DNA from 2 places in the Bradyrhizobium sp. NDS-1 genome. Region 1 is predicted to be linked to the other one. Evidence: riboswitches for the same ligand, from Rfam matches in the RefSeq annotation. Region 1 holds a riboswitch; the other holds the start of a gene.

Evidence for each region. A riboswitch is a leader RNA that binds a small molecule or an ion and turns the genes downstream of it on or off. The one in region 1 is predicted to bind cobalamin.
Region 2: it holds a riboswitch for cobalamin, as region 1 does, so the genes downstream of both, RX330_RS18750 (TonB-dependent receptor) here and RX330_RS25015 (DUF1636 domain-containing protein) in region 1, are expected to answer to the same signal.

Annotation. Positions count from the first base shown of each region.
Region 1 is NZ_CP136628.1:5,327,992-5,338,534, forward strand. Features, by position in the region: gene cobN (cobaltochelatase subunit CobN) at 1-3,080, opposite strand, end outside; gene cobW (cobalamin biosynthesis protein CobW) at 3,080-4,114, opposite strand; gene RX330_RS25015 (DUF1636 domain-containing protein) at 4,111-4,485, opposite strand; cobalamin riboswitch at 4,579-4,799, opposite strand; gene cobO (cob(I)yrinic acid a,c-diamide adenosyltransferase) at 4,840-5,475, shown strand; gene RX330_RS25025 (cobyric acid synthase) at 5,481-6,929, shown strand; gene cobD (threonine-phosphate decarboxylase CobD) at 6,918-7,883, opposite strand; gene cbiB (adenosylcobinamide-phosphate synthase CbiB) at 7,895-8,836, opposite strand; gene cobU (bifunctional adenosylcobinamide kinase/adenosylcobinamide-phosphate guanylyltransferase) at 8,958-9,461, shown strand; gene cobS (adenosylcobinamide-GDP ribazoletransferase) at 9,458-10,240, shown strand; gene bluB (5,6-dimethylbenzimidazole synthase) at 10,244-10,543, shown strand, end outside.
Region 2 is NZ_CP136628.1:3,973,809-3,984,351, reverse strand. Features, by position in the region: gene RX330_RS18770 (ATP-binding protein) at 1-1,277, opposite strand, end outside; gene xth (exodeoxyribonuclease III) at 1,411-2,208, shown strand; gene RX330_RS18760 (tetratricopeptide repeat protein) at 2,223-3,050, opposite strand; gene ilvD (dihydroxy-acid dehydratase) at 3,037-4,758, opposite strand; gene RX330_RS18750 (TonB-dependent receptor) at 6,094-8,319, opposite strand; cobalamin riboswitch at 8,434-8,645, opposite strand; gene RX330_RS18745 (hypothetical protein) at 8,694-8,951, opposite strand; gene RX330_RS18740 (hypothetical protein) at 9,034-9,246, opposite strand; gene RX330_RS18735 (hypothetical protein) at 9,385-9,561, opposite strand; gene RX330_RS18730 (adenylate/guanylate cyclase domain-containing protein) at 9,666-10,543, opposite strand, start outside.

The DNA of each region.
Region 1 (10,543 bases):
TCGAACAGATGCGGCGGCACGGCCCCGGCGAGATGGGCGAACGCGGCCATATGCTCCAGCGTCGCAGTGATCTCGGCGGCCCCGCGAAAACCGTGACGCATCATGCCGGCGATCCAAGCCGGATTGGCGGCGCGCGCCCGGACGACACGGGAGATCTCCTCGGTCAGCGTACGCGCGCGCGGCTGTTCGGGACGCGTGGTGTCGAGGTGATAGAGCGATGGTCCTGCCGCGCCGAGATGCGCCGCAGCCGCCGCAACGCCGGCTTCATGCGCGGCGTAATCGGCGGCGAGAAGCAGATCGGTTTCCGGCAAGTCCTGGACGTGGACGAAGGCATCGGCCGAGCCGAGCCGCGCCTCGATGCCGGCGCGATCGTGCTGCATCTCTCCATCGGACGAGAACGCCCAGGACGATGCCGACAGCCAGGCCTCGCCCGCGGCATCGCGCGTCTCCGGCGTGAAGGCATCAGGGATCGCCGAGAGACCGACGCCGTATTGTCCAGGCCGCGGAGCAAACACGCGGGAGACGCGGTGGCGATACGGATTCTCCTCGCCCTCGTCCTCACGCGCCGCAAGCGTTTCGGAAGCGGCCTCGAACAATTGCGCGAGACCCGCGAAGACATCGCGGAACAGGCCGGAGACCCGCAGCGTGACATCGATGCGGGGGCGGCCGAGCTCGGCCGGCGCGATGATGTCGTAGCCGGTGACGCGGCCGGAGGCGTGATCCCAGCGCGGCGCGAGGCCGGCCAGATGCAGCGCCATGGCGAATTCCTCGCCGGCGGTGCGCATTGTCGCCGAGCCCCAGAGATCGATCACGAGCCCTTTCGGCCAGTCGCCGTGGTCCTGCAAGTGACGGCGCAGCAGCTCTTCGGCGAGCTTGATGCCTTGCGCATGCGCGGACGGCGTCGGCACCGCGCGCGGGTCGACGGCAAAGAGATTGCGCCCGGTCGGCAGCACGTCCTGGCGTCCGCGATAGGGCGAGCCCGACGGCCCTGGCGCGACACGCCGGCCGGCAAGCGCTGCCCGCAGCGCTTCACGCTCCGCTTCGCCGCAGGCGCCGCGGCCGAATACGTGCAGGCCGTCGCCGAACTGGCTTTCCTTGAGGTCACAGACGAAGCGGTCGATTCGCGGGATGGCTTCGGCCGGTGCGGCCGATGCATCGAGGCCGAGATCGTCTTCGAGGCCGGCGGCGCGCGCTTCCTCGCGGATCGCAGCGATGAGCCGCTGACGGCGCGCAGGATCGAGACCGTCGGCGGTCGAATATTCGTCGAGGAGACGTTCGAGCCGGCGCAGCCCTTCCGGTACCGCGGAGGCTTCCAGCGGTGGCGGCAGATGACCGATCGTCACCGCGCCGATGCGACGCTTGGCCTGCGCGGCCTCGCCGGGGTCGTTGACGATGAAAGGATAGATGATGGGAAGATCGCCGATCAGCGCTTCCGGCCAGCAGCGCGATGACAGCGCCACGGATTTGCCGGGCAGCCATTCCAGCGTTCCATGCGCGCCCATGTGCACGACGGCATCGATCCCCTGCTCGCGGAGCCAGAGATGGAACGCGACATAAGCGTGGCGCGGCGTGCGGGCGAGATCGTGATAATCGGCATCGCGCATGGCCGCATCGCCGCGCTCGGGCTGGACCGCGATGATCGAGCGGCCGCATTGGATCGCGGCGAAGTGGAACGCGCCGTTGCGGCAACTCGGATCTTCCTCCGGCGCGCCCCAGGCTTGCGCGAGATCGTCCTGCAAGGACTGCGGCAGACACAAGACTGCCGCGCGATAATCGGCGACGCTCCAGGTCAAACTTTGCTCGAGCAGCGCTTCACCGAGCGCATGGACCGGCGCAACATCGAAACCGACCTCGACGAGATCGGACAGCAAGGCCTCGACAGACGCCAGCGCGTCGAGACCGACGGCATGCGCGATCTGGTGCGGGCGTCCCGGATAGTTCGAGAGCACGAGTGCCAGCCGTTTCTCACCAACGGGCTTTTCCGCAAAGCGCCTCCAGGCTGCGACGCGTGCGGTGACGGCCTTCACGCGCTCCTCATCGGGCCTATGGGCCAGATGCGAGAACTGCAGATCGGAGTCGCGCTCCCCGGCGGATTTGAAGCTCACCACGCCCGCGAACAGGCGGCCGTCGACCTCGGGCAGCACCACGTGCATTGCGAGATCACCGGGCGAGAGGCCGCGTAGCGACTCCGCCCAGTCCTCGCGCCGCGCCGTCGAGAGCGCGACCTGGAACACAGGGCACGATGCGACGTCGAACGGCGTCGTGCCGTCGTCACCCAGGGCCGAGAATGCCGTCGCGTTGACGATCACCGCCGGAGGATTTTGCGCGAGATAGCCGCACAGCCAGTCGGCAACGCCCGCCGCCTTCAGCGAGGTGACGAACACGCCGCAGGCGTCAAACCCCTTCTCGCGCAGCGCCGCGATCAAGGCATCGACCGGGCCGGTGTCCGCGGCGGTGAGATAGGAGCGATAGAACGTCACGAGCGCGCGCGGCTTCCCTCCACCGCCCACGGGGGCCGCAATGACGCCGCGGGCGGGATCGTAGAAGCCCATCTCGGGCACGCTCATCTCGCCGACAACAGGACCGGCATAGAGGCCCGAGGCCAACGCCAGTTGCGCGATCGCAGCTTGCGCGGCGACCGTGCCGCCGGTGTCGCAGAGCACCTTGAGCCGGCGCAGCGTCGAGACTGGCAAGGTCGAGTACGCGTCGAGCCGCGCATCGTCATGGCCATCGGCCGGCAGCACGGCGAGGACGATGTCACGATCCCTGGCCAGTCGTTGAAGGGCCGCCAATCCATACGCCCAATAGGACTCCCCGCCGATCAGGCGCACGAGGATGCCGCGCGCCTGCGACAGCGTGCGGTCGATGTAGGTGTCGACCGATAGCGGATGACGCAGCTCCGCGAGATTGGCGAGCCGCAGCGACGGCAGGCTGTTCCGGCCGCGCCGCCAACCGGCCGCGAAAGCGGCGAGATCGGAATCCGAATACGAGAGCACCACGAGATCGGCCGGGTCCTGGCCGATGTCCCTTGGCGTCGCGGTCTCTTCGAGACCGCGGCTCTCGCGGAAAACGACGTGCATCAGATACCTAGTCCTGACCTGATCGCGGCCTCGTCGATATCGCCGTGCTCACCGATCACGACGAGCCTGGACTGCCTGACACCTGCACCCCAGGGCTTGTCGAACTGGTGACGCACGCGCTCGCCGACCGCCTGCAGCAACAGGCGCATCGGCTTTCCCGCGACCGCGATATAGCCTTTGGCGCGCAGCACGTTCTGCTCGCGCGCCAGGCGCTGGACGGAGGCAACCAGCGCGTCGACGTCGGTGACTTCGGGCAGATCGATCACGACCGAGGCGAAATCATCATGCTCATGCTCCTCCTCGCCATCGTGATGCGAGGGGCGTGCGGCGAGATCGTTCTCGGCGGCGGCACCGAGTCCGAGGATGAGGCGCGCATCGATGGCGCCGTCGGTGACGGCCAGCATCGGCACGCGCCGCGGCATCTCGGCGGTGATCGCCGCCTTGGCAGCTTCGATGCCGGCGGCGCCCGCGAGATCAGCCTTGGTCAGCAGCACGATGTCGGCGCAGGCGATCTGATCCTCGAACACTTCCGACAGCGGCGTCTCGTGATCGAGATTTTCGTCCGCCGCGCGCTGCGCTTCCACCGCAGCCGGATCCGGTGCGAAGCGGCCGGCCGCGACAGCCTCGGCATCGGCGAGAGCGATCACGCCGTCGACCGTGATGCGCGAGCGGATCTGTGGCCAGTCGAACGCTTTGAGCAGCGGCTTCGGCAGCGCGAGGCCCGAGGTCTCGATCAGGATGTGATCGGGCCGCACCGGGCGCGCCAAAAGCTGCTCCATGGTCGGAATGAAATCGTCGGCAACCGTGCAGCAGATGCAGCCATTGGCGAGCTCGACGATGTTCTCTTCCGGGCAATTGGCATCGGCGCAGGACTTCAGGATTTCGCCATCGACGCCCTCGCTGCCGAACTCGTTGACGAGCACCGCGAGCTTCTTGCCGTTTGCATTGGTCAGCAGATGCTGGATCAGCGTGGTCTTGCCGGAGCCGAGAAAACCCGTGACCACCGTCACCGGGACTTTTGCGAGCGAATTCATTCGGCGGCCTCCGGCAACGCGGCAATGGGGGGAATACGGGCAAGCGACTGCTTGCGGAAGATCTCCGGGCGGCTGCGCCAGGGCACCAAGCCGTCGGGCGCCGCGGCATAGGCCGCTGCGCCCGCGACCACGTCCCGCGCGTTGGCATCCGAGAGGCGGCCATAGACATAGGACCAGCGGCCGGGCGCGCTCAGCGCGACCGAGCAGCCCTGGCTGCAGGCCGACAGGCATTCGACGGGAACCACATTGACGCCCTCGGGCACGCCGGCCTCGAGGATCGCGCCATGCAGGCGCTTGCCGGGCGTCGTCTCGCCCTCGCCAGGCGTCTCGCCGGCACGGCAGGTGATGCAGACGTGAAGTGTGACGGTCATCGCCTCTTCCAGATAACAGCGGGAGGCGATGAGGCACACGGACCATTCTTCACAAGGCCCGTTTCCCCGTCGCGGAACACCCCGTCCGCCGGTCCAAAACTCGTCCGCGCTGGCAGGTCTCCCGGCTTGCGGAGCAGGGTTTTGCCCTTCGATCCCCGCCTTCCCGATTCCGCAAGGAATCAGTGGCTTTGGGCATCTCTCCGGTCACGGTCGCGGGGGCGGCTGCAGTTTGGACCCAAATCTTGCCGATTCGGACCCTATCGCATTCCCTCTTCGCCTGTCATAGGACAGGAACCAACGCCGGGCCACCATTTGCCGGTGGCCGCCTCTTGTCAAGCCGAAGGACCGGGACCGATGACGCCTGAACCGGAGACCCCAACGACCGAGGAAACCGACGCCCGGCACGCCCAGAAAATGGCGAAGAAGAAGGCCGCCCGCGACAAGATCATGGCGACCAAGAGCGGCGAAAAGGGACTGATCATCGTCCACACCGGCGCCGGCAAGGGCAAATCCTCCTCGGCCTTCGGCATGATCGTCCGCTGCGTCGCCCATGGCTTCCCCTGCGCAGTCGTGCAGTTCATCAAGGGCGCCTGGGACACCGGCGAAAGACGCCTGCTCACCGGCCATTTCGGCGACCTCTGCCAGTTCCACGCGATGGGCGAAGGTTTCACCTGGGAGACGCAGGACCGCGCCCGCGACATCGCCGCCGCCCGCGCCGGCTGGGAGAAGGCCAAGCAGCTGATCCTCGATGGGAACTTGCGCATGGTCGTGCTCGACGAGATCAACATCGCGCTGCGCTACGATTATCTCGATATCGCCGAAGTCGTTGAATTCCTGACGACGCAAAAGCCCGAGATGACCCATGTCGTCCTCACCGGGCGCAACGCCAAAGACGAGCTGATCGAGATCGCCGATCTCGTCACCGAGATGACGCTGGTCAAGCATCCCTTCCGCTCCGGCATCAAGGCGCAGGCCGGCGTCGAGTTCTGAATTCGATGGCGCGCACATTGATGATCCAGGGGGCCGGCTCTGACGTGGGCAAATCGCTCATCGTCGCCGGCCTCGCGCGCGCCTTCACGCAGCGCGGCCTGCGCGTGCTTCCGTTCAAGCCGCAGAACATGTCGAACAACGCGGCCGTCACCGTCGATGGCGGCGAGATCGGCCGCGCCCAGGCGCTGCAGGCGCTCGCCGCCGGCGTCGAGCCGCACACCGACATGAACCCGGTGCTGCTGAAGCCCGAGACCGATGTCGGCGCGCAGGTCATCGTGCACGGCAAGCGCATTGCGACCGCGCGGGCACGCGACTACGCCGCGATGAAGCCGTCGCTGATGGGCGCTGTGCTGGAGAGTTTTGAGCGGCTGAAGGCGCGCGCCGACCTCGTCCTCGTCGAAGGCGCCGGCAGCCCGGCAGAAGTGAACCTGCGGAAGTCCGACATCGCCAATATGGGCTTTGCCCGCAAGGCCGACGTACCGGTCGTGCTGGTCGGCGACATCGACCGAGGCGGCGTCATTGCCCAGCTCGTCGGCATCAAGACGGTGATCGCCCCCGACGATGCCGCGATGATCCAGGGTTTCGTCATCAACAAGTTCCGCGGCGATCCCACGTTATTCGAGGACGGCTATGGGCTAATCAAAACGAAAACCGGCTGGCGCGGCCTTGGCGTGCTACCCTGGTTCGCGCGTGCCGGCGAGCTGCCGGCCGAGGACGCGCTGGGCCTGACCGACTCGCGAAGACCCGGTCAATGCAAGATCGCGTGCCTCGCGCTGTCGCGGATCGCCAATTTCGACGACCTCGATCCGCTCAAGCTCGAGCCGGGCGTCGATCTCGTGATGGTGCGTCCCGGCGAAGCCATTCCCGGCGACGTCCGCCTCGTCGTCATCCCGGGGTCCAAATCGACTCGTGGCGACCTCGGGTTCCTGCGCGCGCAAGGCTGGGACATCGATCTGCTCGCGCATCACCGCAGGGGCGGCCACGTGCTCGGTCTCTGCGGCGGCTATCAGATGCTGGGCCGAAGCGTCGCCGACCCCGAGGGTATCGAAGGTCCCGCGGGCGACACGCCAGGACTTGGGCTGCTGGATGTGGCGACGGCAATGAGCCCGCAGAAGACGCTGACACGTGTCGCGGCCGTACATGCCGCCACGGGGCAGCCGATCGAAGCGTACGAAATCCACATCGGCCGCACCGACGGGCCGGATCGCGCACGTCCCTTCGCAACGTTGAACGGCGCGCCGGAAGGCGCGATCTCGCGCGACGGACGCGTGCAGGGCAGCTATTTGCACGGCCTGTTCACGTCGGACGATTTTCGCAGGGCATTCCTGGCAAAGCTCGACATTCCCGCGGGCAACGAGCCCTATCACACCAGGGTCGAAAGCGCGCTGGATGCCCTCGCCGACCACATCGAGAAGCATCTCGACGTCGAAGGCCTGCTGGCGCTAGCGCGCTAGGACCTCGGCGAGGCGCAACCAGTCGGATTCGCTGCCGGGAAGGCCGAGGCGCAACCATGTCGGCTTTTGTGCGAACACGCGCGACCAGATATAGCCATGCGCCAGCTTCTCCTGCGCAGCACGTGCGTCGGGCATCTCGTAGAGACGAAACAGCGACGCTCCGCCGACGAACCGCCATCCCTGCGCGCGCGCCATCTCGTCGAGACGAACGCAGTCGCGCGCAAGCCGCGCGATCGTGGCCTCGGCCCAGGCATCGTCGTGCAGCGCGCGACAACCGATCGCGATCGCTGCACCTGAGACCGGCCATGGCCCCGAAGCCGCCGCGAGCTTGGCCACATCAGCCCCACCGCCAAGCGCGAAGCCGAGCCGCAGTCCGGCAAGGCCATAGAACTTACCGAACGAGCGCAGGATCAGCAGCCCCTGCCGATCCGCTTCCGGCGCGAGCGACAGCTGCGGAGTGGCATCGACAAAGCTCTCGTCGATCACGAGACGGCCGACGCGCGGCAGCAGTGTCAGCAAACCCTCCGGCGAATGACACCGGCCATCGGGATTGTTGGGATTGACGACGATGGCGAGATCCGCGCCCGCCAGCGCGTCGAGCTCCCCGACCTCCTGGACGTCCCAGCCTGCAGCCGACAATACGCCTGCATATTCATTATAGGTCGGCGCGAGAATGCGCGCGCGGCCGGGGGCCGCGAGTTGCGGCAGCAACTGGATGGCCGCCTGCGCGCCGCCAAGTGAGACGATCGGCGCGCTCGTGCGGTACGCGTGCCGCGCGGCCTGATGCAAGGCGTCGATCTCGTCGCGCGAGGGCAGCGCACTCCAGGCGCGCGAACCCACCTCTCCCACAGGATAAGGCAACCGGTTGATTCCGGTCGAGAGGTCGATCCAATCCTCCGCGCGTCCGCCAAAACGCTGCTGGGCCTGATCCAGATTTCCACCGTGCTCGCGCATGCCTCGTTGTTTCACGCGAAGGCCAGGATCGCAAGCAGGCCTGCGAGCAGCAGCATGGCGCGGCGGTAGACCGTCAGTGCCTCGCCGATGTCGGCAGCACGCGGATCGCGCGCGCCCTCGTTCAGCCAGGGCTCGTCGGTGACGCTGCCGTGATAGATCCGGGGGCCGCTGAGCCGCACACCGAGCCCGCCTGCCATGGCCGCTTCCGGCCAGCCGGCGTTGGGCGAACGATGACGGCGCGCATCGCGCGTCATGCAGGACAGCGCATCGGATCGCCGCGGTGCCAGCAGCACGAACAGAAATCCGGTCAGCCGCGCCGGAATGAAGTTTGCGACATCGTCGATGCGCGCCGCGGCCCAGCCGAAGGCTTCATGACGTTCGCTGCGATGGCCGATCATGGAGTCCAGCGTGTTGATCGCCTTGTAACCCAGAATCCCGGGCAATCCGAACAGCGCACCCCAGAACACGGGCGCCACGATGCCGTCGGAGGCGTTCTCGGCGAGACTCTCGATCGCCGCACGCGCGATGCCGGCTTCATCGAGCGCCGCGGGATCGCGGCCGACGATGCGCGAGACCGCCTCGCGCGCGGCAGCGATATCGCCAGCCATCAGGGGATGCGCGACGGCGGCGACGTGATCATGGAGCGAGCGCGACGCGACCAGGGGCCAGGCCAGGATGCCGATCACCACGATCTGGATCCAGCCCAAGGGCAGCAAGGATTGAAGCATCCAGCCGAGTGCGACGGAGAGCGCGATCACGAGAAGCGCGCCGGCAACGCCCGCGCCCCGGCGAAGAGCCGGCGGATCGGCCGCGCGATTCCAGCCGGTATCGACAGCGCCGATCAGCCGCCCCAGCCAGGTCACGGGATGCCCGATCCGCGCGAACAGCCACGACGGCCAGCCCAGCAGGGCATCCACCGCCATCGCCACCACCATCGCGCCCGCAAAGTCCACACCCGCCTCCTGTCCCGCCCCTGTTGCGCAAAGCGAGGCGCGAGCGCAAGCCCCCAGCCGCCTGATTTCGGCTTTGTCTTTGGCTGCGTTTGGTGATTAGTCAGGCCCACAGGAGAGTTTGATGGCCGTCATCTTGATCACGGGCGGAGCGCGATCGGGCAAGAGCAAGCGTGCGGAAATGCGCACGCGCGCCTTTCCCGGCCAGCCCGTCTATGTGGCGACGGCTGAGGCGCTCGACACCGAGATGGAGGAGCGTATCGCCAGGCATCGCGCGCGTCGCGGAAGCGACTGGATCGAGCGCGAGGTGCCGCTCGATCTCGTCGATGTCCTGGTCGCAACCGATGGCGGCGGCGCGAGGCTGGTGGATTGCCTGACGCTGTGGCTCTCCAACCTGATGCATGAACAACGTGATTGGGAACATGAGGTGAGCGAGCTCGCCGGCACCCTGCCCCGTCTGAAAAGTCCCGTCGTCTTCGTCACCAACGAAGTCGGCCTCGGGATCGTTCCCGACAACGCGCTGGCCCGCAGCTTCCGTGACGCCGCCGGGATCATGAACCAGATGATAGCGGCCGTTGCCGATGAGGTCGAGTTCGTCGTTGCCGGCCTGCCGATGAAGCTGAAATGACACCGGGTATCGAGTTTCTCAAACACATCATTGCCGATCTCAGGATGGCCGCATCGTTCGTGACAATCCTCCCTGTGGGATCGTCGAAGCCTGCGGGCGACGGCGCCGTTGCGCGGGCCACATGGGCCCTTCCCGTCGCGGGGCTGCTGGTCGGCCTTGCCGGCGCACTGGTCTACACGATCGCCAGCCGTTTCGGACTGACGCCGAACGTTGCCGCCCTGCTCGCGTTGGCCACGACCGCCCTCATCACCGGCGCGCTCCATGAAGATGGGCTTGCCGACACCGCCGATGGGCTCGGCGGCGGGCGGACACGCGAGCGCAAGCTCGAGATCATGCGCGACAGCCGGATCGGCACCTATGGCGTCTGCGCGCTGATCCTGTCGATCGGCCTGCGCTGGAGCGCGCTTGCGACGATCGCCGATCCATTCGCCGTCATGCTGGCGCTGTGCGCCGCGCATGCTGCTGCTCGCGCGGGCGTGCCGGCCTTCATGTCGCTGGTACCTCCGGCGCGGCCGGACGGGCTTTCGGCGAGTGCGGGAGCGCCGCCGGGTCGCAGCGTTGCGCTTGCGCTCGCACTTGGAACGCTCACGCTCGCTCTCGCGTTAGGGCCGAGCAAGGCGCTGGGCAGCCTGATCCTGCTGACGCTTGCAGGCCTGATGCTGGCGTGGCTTGCCATCCGTCAAATCGGCGGACAGACCGGCGACATCCTCGGCGCGTTCGAGCAGCTAGGTGAGATCCTGATCCTGCTGGTGGCGGCCGCCTTCCAGATGGGACGCTAGCTCATGGTCGAGTTCGACGATACCTTCCGCCGGCAGTTGCGCGAGCTGTTCGTGTGGCGGCGCGACGTGCGCCGCTTCCGAGCTGACCCGCTTCCGGCCGGCGCGATCGATCGCCTGATCGAGACCGCGTGCCTGTCGCCCTCGGTCGGCCTGAGCCAGCCCTGGCGCTTCGTCGTCGTCGACGACCCTGCACGGCGCCGCGCCGTGGCCGACGATTTCAGGGCGTGCAACGCCGACGCTCTGGGTTCTTATGCGGGCGAACGCGCCGCGCGCTACGCCACGCTGAAACTGTCGGGCCTCGAG
Region 2 (10,543 bases), 1.4 Mb from region 1:
AGAATGTCGTTGAGGATGCGCTGGAGATTGTCGCCGGACTCGCGGATCGTGGTGACGGCCTCGCGCTGCTCCGGATCGAGCTCGGTCTCGAGCAGCATGCTGGCGAGCCCGAGCACGCCGTTCATCGGCGTGCGGATCTCGTGGCTCATCACCGCCAGGAAGTCGGATTTCGCACGGCTTTCGGCCTCGGCCTTTTCCGCGCGCCAGCGCTCGGTCACGTCGCGCCCAAAGCCGCGATAGCCGAGAAACTGTCCCTCGCGGTCATAGGCCGGCTTGGCGGTGAGCGACCACAGCCGCGCCTCGCCACCGGCGACGACCTTGAGGTTCATCTCGTGCAGCGGCTCGTTCTGCTCCATCAAGCCGACGACATTGTAGGCCGCGCTCTTGTCCTCCGGGCACAGCATGTCGAGCACGTCGGCGAAATGCGATCCCTTGAGCAGCGGCAGCGGCACTTGGGCGACGTCGGCGAAGCGCTGGGGCACGTCGATCAGATGCCCCTCGGCGTCGGTCTGCCACAGCCAGTCGCTGGCGTTCTCCTGAAAATCCTTCAGCAGCAGCGAGATGATCTCGGTCTGGCGCTCGAGCTCGAGCTGGGCCTTGAGATTGCCGAGGAACAGATTGCCTTGCGAGACGATGTTGCGTGCCATGAAAAATGCGAACAGCAGCAGGAACACCGCTGTGATCAGATAGTGCCCGGTGCCGCAGAGCAGCAGCGCGCCGGCGCAGGCGATCGTCATCGTGGCGAGATAGACGAGGCCGGCACGCGGGAATGTCGAGAGCGTGAAGGCGCCGCCCGACATCATGCCGACCATCAGGCAGGCCAGGAGCAGCTGGCTGGTCGGCTCGATGCGGCTGAACAGCGCCAGCGGCAGCGTGCCCCAGATCGCGGCGATGAAGACCGCCTGCCGCAGCATTTGCCGCGCAGCGCGGGGCGAGGCCTCCTGCAGCGGGCTGCGATGCGACCGGCGCCATGCGCGCACCGCGAGCGAGGCGGTGGTGGCGAGCGTCAGGCCCCAGATCGCGAGGAAGTCGTTCCAGCCCCGGCCCCAGAACAGGATCAGCACGATGACGACGCTCAGCATCGTCACCGCCATCGTCACCGGGATCAGCTGCGTCACCGTATCGACCTGCTTGGCGCGGATGCGGCGGATCTCGCGCTCGCTGAGACCGGCGGTCAGGCCGTCCTCGATCTCGAAGCCGCCGAGCCAATACAGGAACGCGCCGATCAGGCGGTCATGCGGCGCAGTTCGTTTTGTCGATTTGTCCGGCCATCCCATCCGAGAACCTTTTTGGCATCAATGACCCAGCGCGCGCTTAAGCCGGGTTAATTTTGTGGGAGATTTTGCCGCGTCCTTGACGGCCACGTTGGCAGTTTGTTCTAACCATGGCCCCTGCCCGGAGCACGCCGACATGACCATCAGAGTTGCCACCTGGAACGTGAACTCGGTCCGGCAGAGGATCGACCTCCTGCTGACCTGGCTGAAGGAGTGCCAGCCGGACATCGTCTGCCTCCAGGAGATCAAATGCGTCGACGAGGCCTTCCCGCGGCTGGAGATCGAGGCGCTCGGCTACAACGTGGTCACGCACGGGCAGAAGACATTCAACGGCGTCGCCCTGCTCTCCAAGCTCCGCTTCGACGAGACCAAGTCGGGCCTCGCCGGCGACGACGAGGATGCGCATGCCCGTTTCCTCGAAGGCGTGGTGACGCTCAAGCGCGGGGTCCTGCGCATCGCCTGCCTCTATCTGCCCAATGGCAACCCGGTCGGGACCGAGAAATATCCCTACAAGCTCAAGTGGATGTCGCGGCTTCTTGACTATTCGAAGGAGCGTCTCAAGACCGAGGAGCCGCTGATCCTCGCCGGCGACTTCAACGTCATCCCGCATGCCCGCGACGTGCACAATCCCGCCGCCTGGACCGAGGACGCACTGTTCAAGACCGAGACCCGGGAGAGCTTTCAGTCCCTGCTCGGCCTCGGCCTCACCGACGCCTTGCGCGCCGTCACCGACGAACCGGGGCTGTACACCTTCTGGGATTACCAGGCCGGTGCCTGGCAGAAGAACCATGGCCTGCGGATCGACCATCTGCTGCTGTCGCCGCAGGCCAGCGACCGGCTCGCCAATGTCGGGATCGACAGCTATGTGCGGGCTTGGGAGAAGCCGTCGGACCACGTGCCGGTGTGGGCGGATCTCGATCTGGAGGCGGCGTAGGCCGCCTCAGAGAACTATTCCCTACGACCCTGCACCCACTGCTCCAGCATCTGCAGGGCCATGGCGCGGTCGTCGTCGGAGGCCTTGGCGAAGGCGCGGTTGTAGCTTTCCTTGATCCAGCTCTCTTCGGCACCGGCGCTGTCACGCGCCAAGGTGAGCCACATCAGGCCGCGCGCGGCCTGCCGCGGCAGGCGGTCGCCGTTGAACAGCATCTGACCGAGCAGCGCCTGGGCCTGGTGCTGGCCCTTCTGGGCGGCGAGGCCGAGCCAGCGTGCGCCGTAGCGGAAATCCTCACGCGAGGCGTCCGGCGTCTTCAGGTACAGGCGGGCGAGATCGTATTGCGCATCGGCATTGCCGAAATAGGAGGCCGCATAGGAGAACATCTCCCGCGCCCGCTCCGGGTCCGACTTGACCTTCGAGTTCGGGATGCCGCTGAGATAGTAGCGGCCGAGCGCGACGAAGGCATTGGCCACGATCTGCGCCTGCGGCGCCGAGGGGCTGTCCTCGGCATGCGCATTGGCAACCCGGCTGAAATATTCGAAGGCGCGCAGATCGTCCTGGGCGACGCCGTCGCCATTGGCGTACATGCGGCCGAGCTTCCACTGCGCGATGGGGTGGCCGCCCTCGGCGGCATATTGCAGCGCACTGAGCGAGGTCTCCTGAGGCACGGCCGCCGGCGCGACCTTGCCGCGCACGGCCGCCGCGGTCCCCGGCAAGGTGGTCACGACCGGGAAAGCCGCGTCCTTCGGGTTGACCGGAGCGCCGTCGAAGGCAAGCGCCGGCGCGGCCAGCGCGATGGCCCCCAACACAAACGCAACTGTGGCACGCCTAGATGTCCGCATAGCACTGTTTCTCGTGCGCGCCGCCCGGATGGGTCACTGCCCCCCCGACCGCTGGTCCAACCTGCTGAGCATATTTCCAGAGCGCACCCGACGTGTGGTTAGTCGCGCGAGCGCTCCATTTGGTTTTGCGCTGGGCGAGTTCGGCGTCGCTCAATTTTACGTTAAGGGTACCGGCAACGGCGTCGATCTCGATGATGTCGCCGTCCTCGAGCAGCCCGATCGGGCCGCCAATGGCGGCTTCCGGCCCGACATGGCCGATGCAGAAGCCGCGGGTGGCGCCGGAGAAGCGGCCGTCGGTGATGAGCGCGATCTTGCCGCCCATACCCTGGCCGGTCAGCGCCGCGGTGGTCTGGAGCATTTCCCGCATGCCGGGGCCGCCCTTCGGCCCCTCGTAGCGGATCACGATGACTTCGCCTTCGCGGTAGGTGCGCTTCTGGACCGCCTCGAAAGCATCCTCCTCACGGTCGAAGCACCTGGCCGGACCGGTAAACCTGAGGTTGGACATTCCCGCGACTTTCACGATCGCACCTTCTGGCGCCAAATTGCCCTTCAGGCCAACCACACCGCCTGTGACGGTGATGGGCTTGTCTGCCGGGTGCACCACGTCCTGGTGCGGATTCCACTTCACGCTCTTGAGGTTTTCAGCGATCGTGCGGCCCGTGACGGTAAGGCAATCACCGTGCAGGAAGCCGTTGTCGAGCAGCGTCTTCATCAGAAGCGGTATGCCACCTACTTCAAACATGTCTTTGGCGACATAACGGCCACCCGGCTTCAAATCCGCGACATATGGTGTCTTTTTGAAGATTTCGGCGACGTCGAATAAGTCGAACTTGATGCCGCACTCATGCGCGATCGCCGGCAGGTGCAGCGCAGCATTGGTCGAGCCGCCGGAGGCTGCAACCACGGCAGCCGCGTTCTCCAGCGCCTTGCGGGTGACGATGTCGCGCGGCCGGATGTTCTGGGCGATCAGGTCCATCACCTTCTCGCCCGCGGTCATGCAGAAGGCGTCGCGGATTTCATACGGTGCCGGCGCACCGGCCGAGTAAGGCAGCGCAAGGCCAATCGCCTCGGAGACGGTCGCCATGGTGTTGGCGGTGAACTGCGCGCCGCAGGCGCCCGCCGAGGGGCAGGCCACGCGCTCGATCTCGTCGAGGTCCTCGTCCGACATGGCGCCGACCGAGTGCTTGCCGACGGCCTCGAACATGTCCTGCACGGTGACCTGCTGGCCGCGGAAATTGCCGGGCAGGATCGAGCCGCCATAGATGAAAATCGAGGGCACGTTGAGACGGACCATCGCCATCATCATGCCCGGCAGCGACTTGTCGCAGCCGGCGAGCCCGACGAGCGCGTCATAGGCATGGCCGCGCACGGTCAGCTCGACCGAATCGGCGATGCATTCGCGCGACGGCAGCGAGGAGCGCATGCCGTCGTGCCCCATGGCGATCCCGTCGGTCACGGTGATGGTGCAGAACTCGCGCGGGGTGCCGCCGGCCGACGCCACGCCCTTCTTCACCGCCTGGGCCTGGCGCATCAGCGCGATGTTGCAGGGAGCGGCTTCATTCCAGCAGGAGGCGACGCCGACGAAGGGCTGGTGGATCTGGTCGGTGGTCAGACCCATGGCGTAGAAATAGGACCGATGGGGCGCGCGCGCAGGGCCTTCCGTCACGTGACGGCTCGGCAGCCTCTGCTTGTCAATCTTCGCGCTCATCGCAAACCAGTTTCCCCGGTCAACCCTTTCAGACCCGAAAAATCAGAGCCAAGATTTTAATCGACCTTGGGATTTCTCGTGACGTCGAGGACTGCCTGCTACCTCCAGAACTTAGAGCGATTTTATTCATGTTTGGGTGTGGCCAAAAAGCGGCGGTGATGCGAACCGCCGGTGATGACGGTTAAATCCGAGATGAGTGTTGCGGAGACAGCACAATCGTTACCGGGAAGACACGGATTTGCACACTCCAATACCTCACAAGGCAAGACAGTCCGCAACCTTTGATTTCAAGGTCAGGAGAGCGCGCCAGCATCGCACTGAATGACGGAGATGCCCGCAGGTGAGTCGGCGACAGGGTCCAAGGCCGTGACATGGGCCCCGGCTCAGCAGCGCACCGCCAAAGCGGCGCTGCGCTGCGTCCGGAGCTGAGTGGCGCACGCTCTCCCAACGACGCCCATTGTCGTGATCTCCTCGCGATGACTGAGTGTGAGGCGGCAGCCTGTTCTCCAAGGGACACTGTCATTCTCCGCGAAGGCGGGAATCCAGTACGCCGCGGCTTCTCGGTTCAATCGCGAGCGTCTCTGGAATACTGGATCGCACGGTCAAGCCGGGCGACGACAGTGAGTGTGGCGGGACTGACATGCTTCTTCGGCCTCGCGGCGCAATTCGCCCGAGCTTTGCTTGATCACGCCACCCTCAAAACCAAGAGGGCGCAGGGAAGGCCGGGTGCCGACAGGCACCCGCGGTCCGCTGCGCGAAATGCACGCGCAAAAAGAACCGCACAGCAGCATACAGGTGGTGCCGATCACTCGGCCTTCCCTGCGCGATGGTCGGACGGCTTATGCCGTGCTCTCCCGGGAGCCGAACTTTCCTCTGGCCTCCCTCGCCCTGCGAATTGGATGATGCAGTCCGCCCGGTCGGGCTCGCTCGCACCTTCGCAGACAGCTTGACCGTGGCAATGACGGCCAGGACCACACGGTTTTGCCGTACGCACGGCCCGCCATGTCGCCGCAGTATTCCCAGCCCTGTCGACGGAGCTGAGAACTTACAGGCGAGACGAAGCCTGGCAGCGCCGTCGTCCGCACGCGGTTACGGGCTCACAGGGACTACCCGCCCTGCCCGCACCTCTCGCGCCGACGCTGCCGCGTCCACCGCAGACCCGGCTCGCGAAAATGACGACCTCATGATCGCCCCTCTTGAGTGAGCCGGGATGCACGACACATACGCCGAAACCGAATTTCGGTAAAGTGGAATATTTTTGCGACGCTGGGTTGACAGAGGCCGACACAGGCGCGATCGTCCCATCACGCTCTGGTCCATTGACTGGCGTGCTGATCAGAAAGTTGCGCCGGCCTTGAGCAGATAGGTGCGGCCGGGCAGCGGATAAGCGCTGAAGCGGCCGTCCGTGAAGGTGCTTGCGATGGCGTAATCGTAGTAGAGCGCATTCAGCACATTGTTGACGCTGAGCGACCAGAAGTAGCGGTCAACCTGGCCGCTGAGCTTGAGGTCGATCGTGCCGTTGGCGGGAATCGGCTTCTGTGTGCCCGCCTGATCGTTGTCCATGCGCCGCTCGCTCCAGAACCGCGCGGTGGCGTCGAGCACCAAATAGTTCTGCCAGATGTTCCAGGTGACGCCCGCACTCGCGGTGTAGCGCGACACCAGCGGCACGTCATTGCCGGTCCAGATGCCTTCGCGGAAGACGGCGCGGGTATAGGCCATGCCGGAGCGCAGCAGCAGAGCGTCGTTGACGCGATAGGACAGGCTGGTCTCCGAGCCGTAGCGGCGGGTCGGATCGAGGTTGGTGTTGTAGAACAGCACCGGGTTGAAATGGACCTCGTTGGTGAGGTCCATCAGATAGAGGCTGCTCTGCAGCTGCAGTCCGCCGCCCTTGATGCGCAGGCCGCCCTCGATGTCCTGCGAGGTCTGGGTCTTGAGTTGAAACGTTTGCGGGATCGCAGCGAAGGTCAGGGGATCGAAGGACGGCCCTGAGGACAGGCGCTCGTCCACGTCGGGCGTGCGGAACGCGCGCGCGGCGCGGCCGAACAGCGAGACCACCTCATTGAGGCGATGCTCGGCCCCGAGATGCAGCGCATATTGGGTTTCATCGCTCTGGAGCGGGAGGGCGCCGATGTCGGCGTTGAACGGCGCCGCCGGGTCGAAATTGTCGCGCGCCGCAAGATTGATCGTCTGCACCCGCGCGCCATAGGAAATGTCGGTCGCAGGCGACACGCCCAATGTGTGCTGAAAATAGCCCGCAACCGTCTGCTGCCTGAGGTCGTAATTATGCCAGGGGGAGAGCCCCTGCCCGGCGCCGCGGTTCTGCTGAAAGCTCGCATCGTAATAGTCGATGCCGGTGAGGAGCTGCGATGGCATTCCGAGCAGCAGGCTCTTCACGCTGAGCCGCGGTGTGATCGACCACGTGGTCAGATGGGAATCGGCATAGGTCGACGTGAAGAAGCCCGGAACCGGCACCGGGCTGGAGAAGAACGCACTCTGCTGTTTCTTGTCGCGCACGCCGCCGTCGACGATGAGATCGACTCCGTTGACGAGGGTCTTGGTGAAGCCCGCGGTCGCGCTGAAGCCCTGCTGGTTGGCATAGTTGAACGGCGTGCTGGTCCCTCGCCGGTCGGTCGCGACCTCGTCGAGGCCGATCGATGGGTCGACGGTGCGCCCGCCCGGCAGCCGCAACTCCTGATGATCGCCCGTGACGGTGAGAAAAGCGGTCAGGCCCGGTGTCGCGTAATTGAGATTGCCGACGCCGTTCTGCTGGGAATAGCGATTATTGTCGCGGTAGCCATCGGTCCTGACGGCATTGCCATAGAACGAGGTCGACCACGGACCGGAATTGAGCGAGGTCGAGACGTTGCCGAGCCCCGTGTTGAACGAGCCGAAGCCGGCCTCGATGCGCGCGGTCACGGGCGGTCCGCCGACGCCGCTTTTGGTGACGATGTTGATCACGCCGCCGACCGCGTTGTCGCCATAGAGCACCGCTCCGGAATTGCCGCGCGTGATCTCGATACGCTCGATGGAATTGAGCGGGATGGTGGAAAGGTCCACCTGTGCCATGTCGACGTCGTTCAGCCGCCGTCCGTTGACCAGCACCAGCGTGTTGGCGGTTGCAAACGCGCCGAAGCCGCGCAGGTCCACGCCGGTCTTGGCACCGATCGGGCCGCCATAGAACGTCGTGATCTGGGCCCCCGGCGTCTGCGTCGCGATGATCTCGGCCAGCGTCTGCGACGGCGCGTGCGCGATATCCGCGGCCGTGACGACGGTCGTGGCAGCACCGACGATACCGCCGTTGCCGGCGACAGCCTCGACGGCCGAGCCGGCGCCATTGCCCGACGGCGCGACATCGGCCGTCGCGCGGGGCCTCGTCGCGCCGTCACCGGTCGCCCTGGCCCGCGTGCGGTTCTGGTCGTCGGGCTTGGTCACTTCAATCGGTGGCAGCTGCTCGGCAAGGACCTGCTGGGCGAAGGCCGGAGAGAGATCGAGCGAATGGAAGGCAACGGACGCGAACAGGCCAGCGCTGAGGCGCCCGGCGGCAGAGACAAGACGGGACACAATTGTAAACCTCGGTATGACGTCAGTGGCACGTCACAGCGAACGAGGTTTCACGGTGGAGCGATGGATTGCTCCGGTGAAGCCGATGTCTGCACTCCCCGACCGACATCTTCGCGTGTGACCACGGCTGACGGCAGGTCTCCTGGCTCGCGGGTCGTTACCTTACGTCGCCTTCCCAGGACCGAGTTCCCAGTGGCATAGGACGAAAGATTCACCGCTTACAGTTGCGGGGGCAGCCGTGGCGTTGAGACAATTCCCGTTGGGACAATCCCGCACCACATTCCCTTTTGATCTCCCTGAGGAGAACCGTCACCGATCAACTTACGTGTCGTTCCGCCGGGGAGTCAATCGACCGGTGGCCGTTGTCACCGCGCTCAGGTCCGCCCTCGCAAACGCTGGGCCTGTGCCCAGGCGGCAGCGACGTCGCGTGGCGGAACATCGACGCGCTTGATCGGAGTCAATTCGCCGGAGGCCGAGACGATCGCGGTTTCCTCGCGTCGGCAGCGCGTGCAGACAAAGCGGACCTCATGCGGGGACGCCCACCAGCTCGATCGCTTCACGTTGACCGCCATCGGCCAGGCATCGCAGTGCGAGCAGGACACCAGAAATCGACCGGGATCGAGCATACCCATTTCATCGGACTCCGCGTCCTTCCGCTTCTTCAATGATTAACCCAGGTGAATCGTTCCGGTGCCCAAGCACCGCCGGTTGCTCTCAGCGCGCGCCCTTGAGGGTGCAGGAGGTCGTGCACGTGACCGTGGTGCCGCGATCGCAGGATCTGCAGGCATTGACACACTGGTTCATGTCGCGGGGATTGTACGAGCTGTAGTTCCGCATCGGGCAGGCCGATGTCGAGCCGGTGATGTCCTGATCCTGATTGCAGGACGCCATCATGAGCGCAAATATGATCACGGCAACGAGGCGCATGTGATTGCCCTGTCGAGCATGGCAAATGACACTCGCGAGGCACGCTGCACTGCAGCGAACCCCGGCCTTCCCAGCACGAGCGATCGCTCGCTGCGTCAAGGATGCGCGCCAAACCTTAAGAACGGATTGCAGCCGGCCTCAGGCCGCGGCCTTGGTCGCGATCGCCTGCCGCATGTCCGTCGCCAACTGACGGTACTGCTCCGAAAGCTTCAGATAGAACTCGCGCTTGGTGCTGTCGGTCGCGAGCTTGGCAATCAGCTCGCATTCGGCGGTCAGCGTCTCGAACCGTTCCAGCCTGTCCTGAAGTTCCGTCATCGGCGTGTCCCCGTCAAACGCCTCAAGGACATCCAACCTAAGCCCGGGAAATAGGTCACGGCGAACATCGTTATCGAGTAGAAACAATTTTTCCGGGGCGGCAGCTATTTGCTGTCCAGCCGCCAGGCGCCGTCCCAGCCGGCGTCCGGCGGGCTCGCCTCGAACTGCGCGATGCGGCCGAGCATCGCGCGCGACGGTCCGTCGCCGGGGACGGCTTCGAGCGCCGCGTTGAAAGCAGCGCGCGCCTCCTCGAAGCGCCGGGCGCGATAGGCGGCGAGCGCTTCGGCATAGTGCATGCGCAGGCTGTCCTGTGCGCCGGTGAGCGCGCCCGCCCTCGCCATCACTTCGAAGATCGCCTGCGGCGCGCTCTGGCCGGCGACCGCGAGACGATCGATCTCGCGCAGTTCGAGCCGCGATCCGACCGCATCAGCGGTGGCCTGCGCGATCAGGATGCGGGTGCCGTAAACCTTGTTGACGGCCTCCAGCCGGGAAGCGAGGTTCACGGCATCCCCCATCACCGTAAAGCTCATCATCAATTCGGAACCGATGCTGCCGGTCAGGACCTCGCCGGTGGCGATGCCGACCCGCAAATCGCACGGCGCCGGCATGGCGCGGATGCCGAGCAGGTCGGGCAGCTGCTTCTGGAGCGCCGGCACCTGCTCGGTCATCTCGATGGCGGCGAGGCCCGCGAGCAACGCCTGCTCGTCGTCCTCGATGAAGGGCGGGCCCCAATAGGACATGATGGCATCGCCGATATATTTGTCGATGATGCCGCGATTGCCCCTGATGGGGGCGGACATCACCGTGAAATAATGGTTCATCACTCGCACGAGCCCGCGCGGGGTCATGCCCTCGCTCATCGCGGTGAAGCCGCTCATGTCGCAGAACATGATGGTCATGACCCGGCGCTCGCCGTCGATCGCGATCTCCGGCCGGTCGATCAGCCCCTGCACCACCTTGGGATCGATGTAGCGGCCAAAGG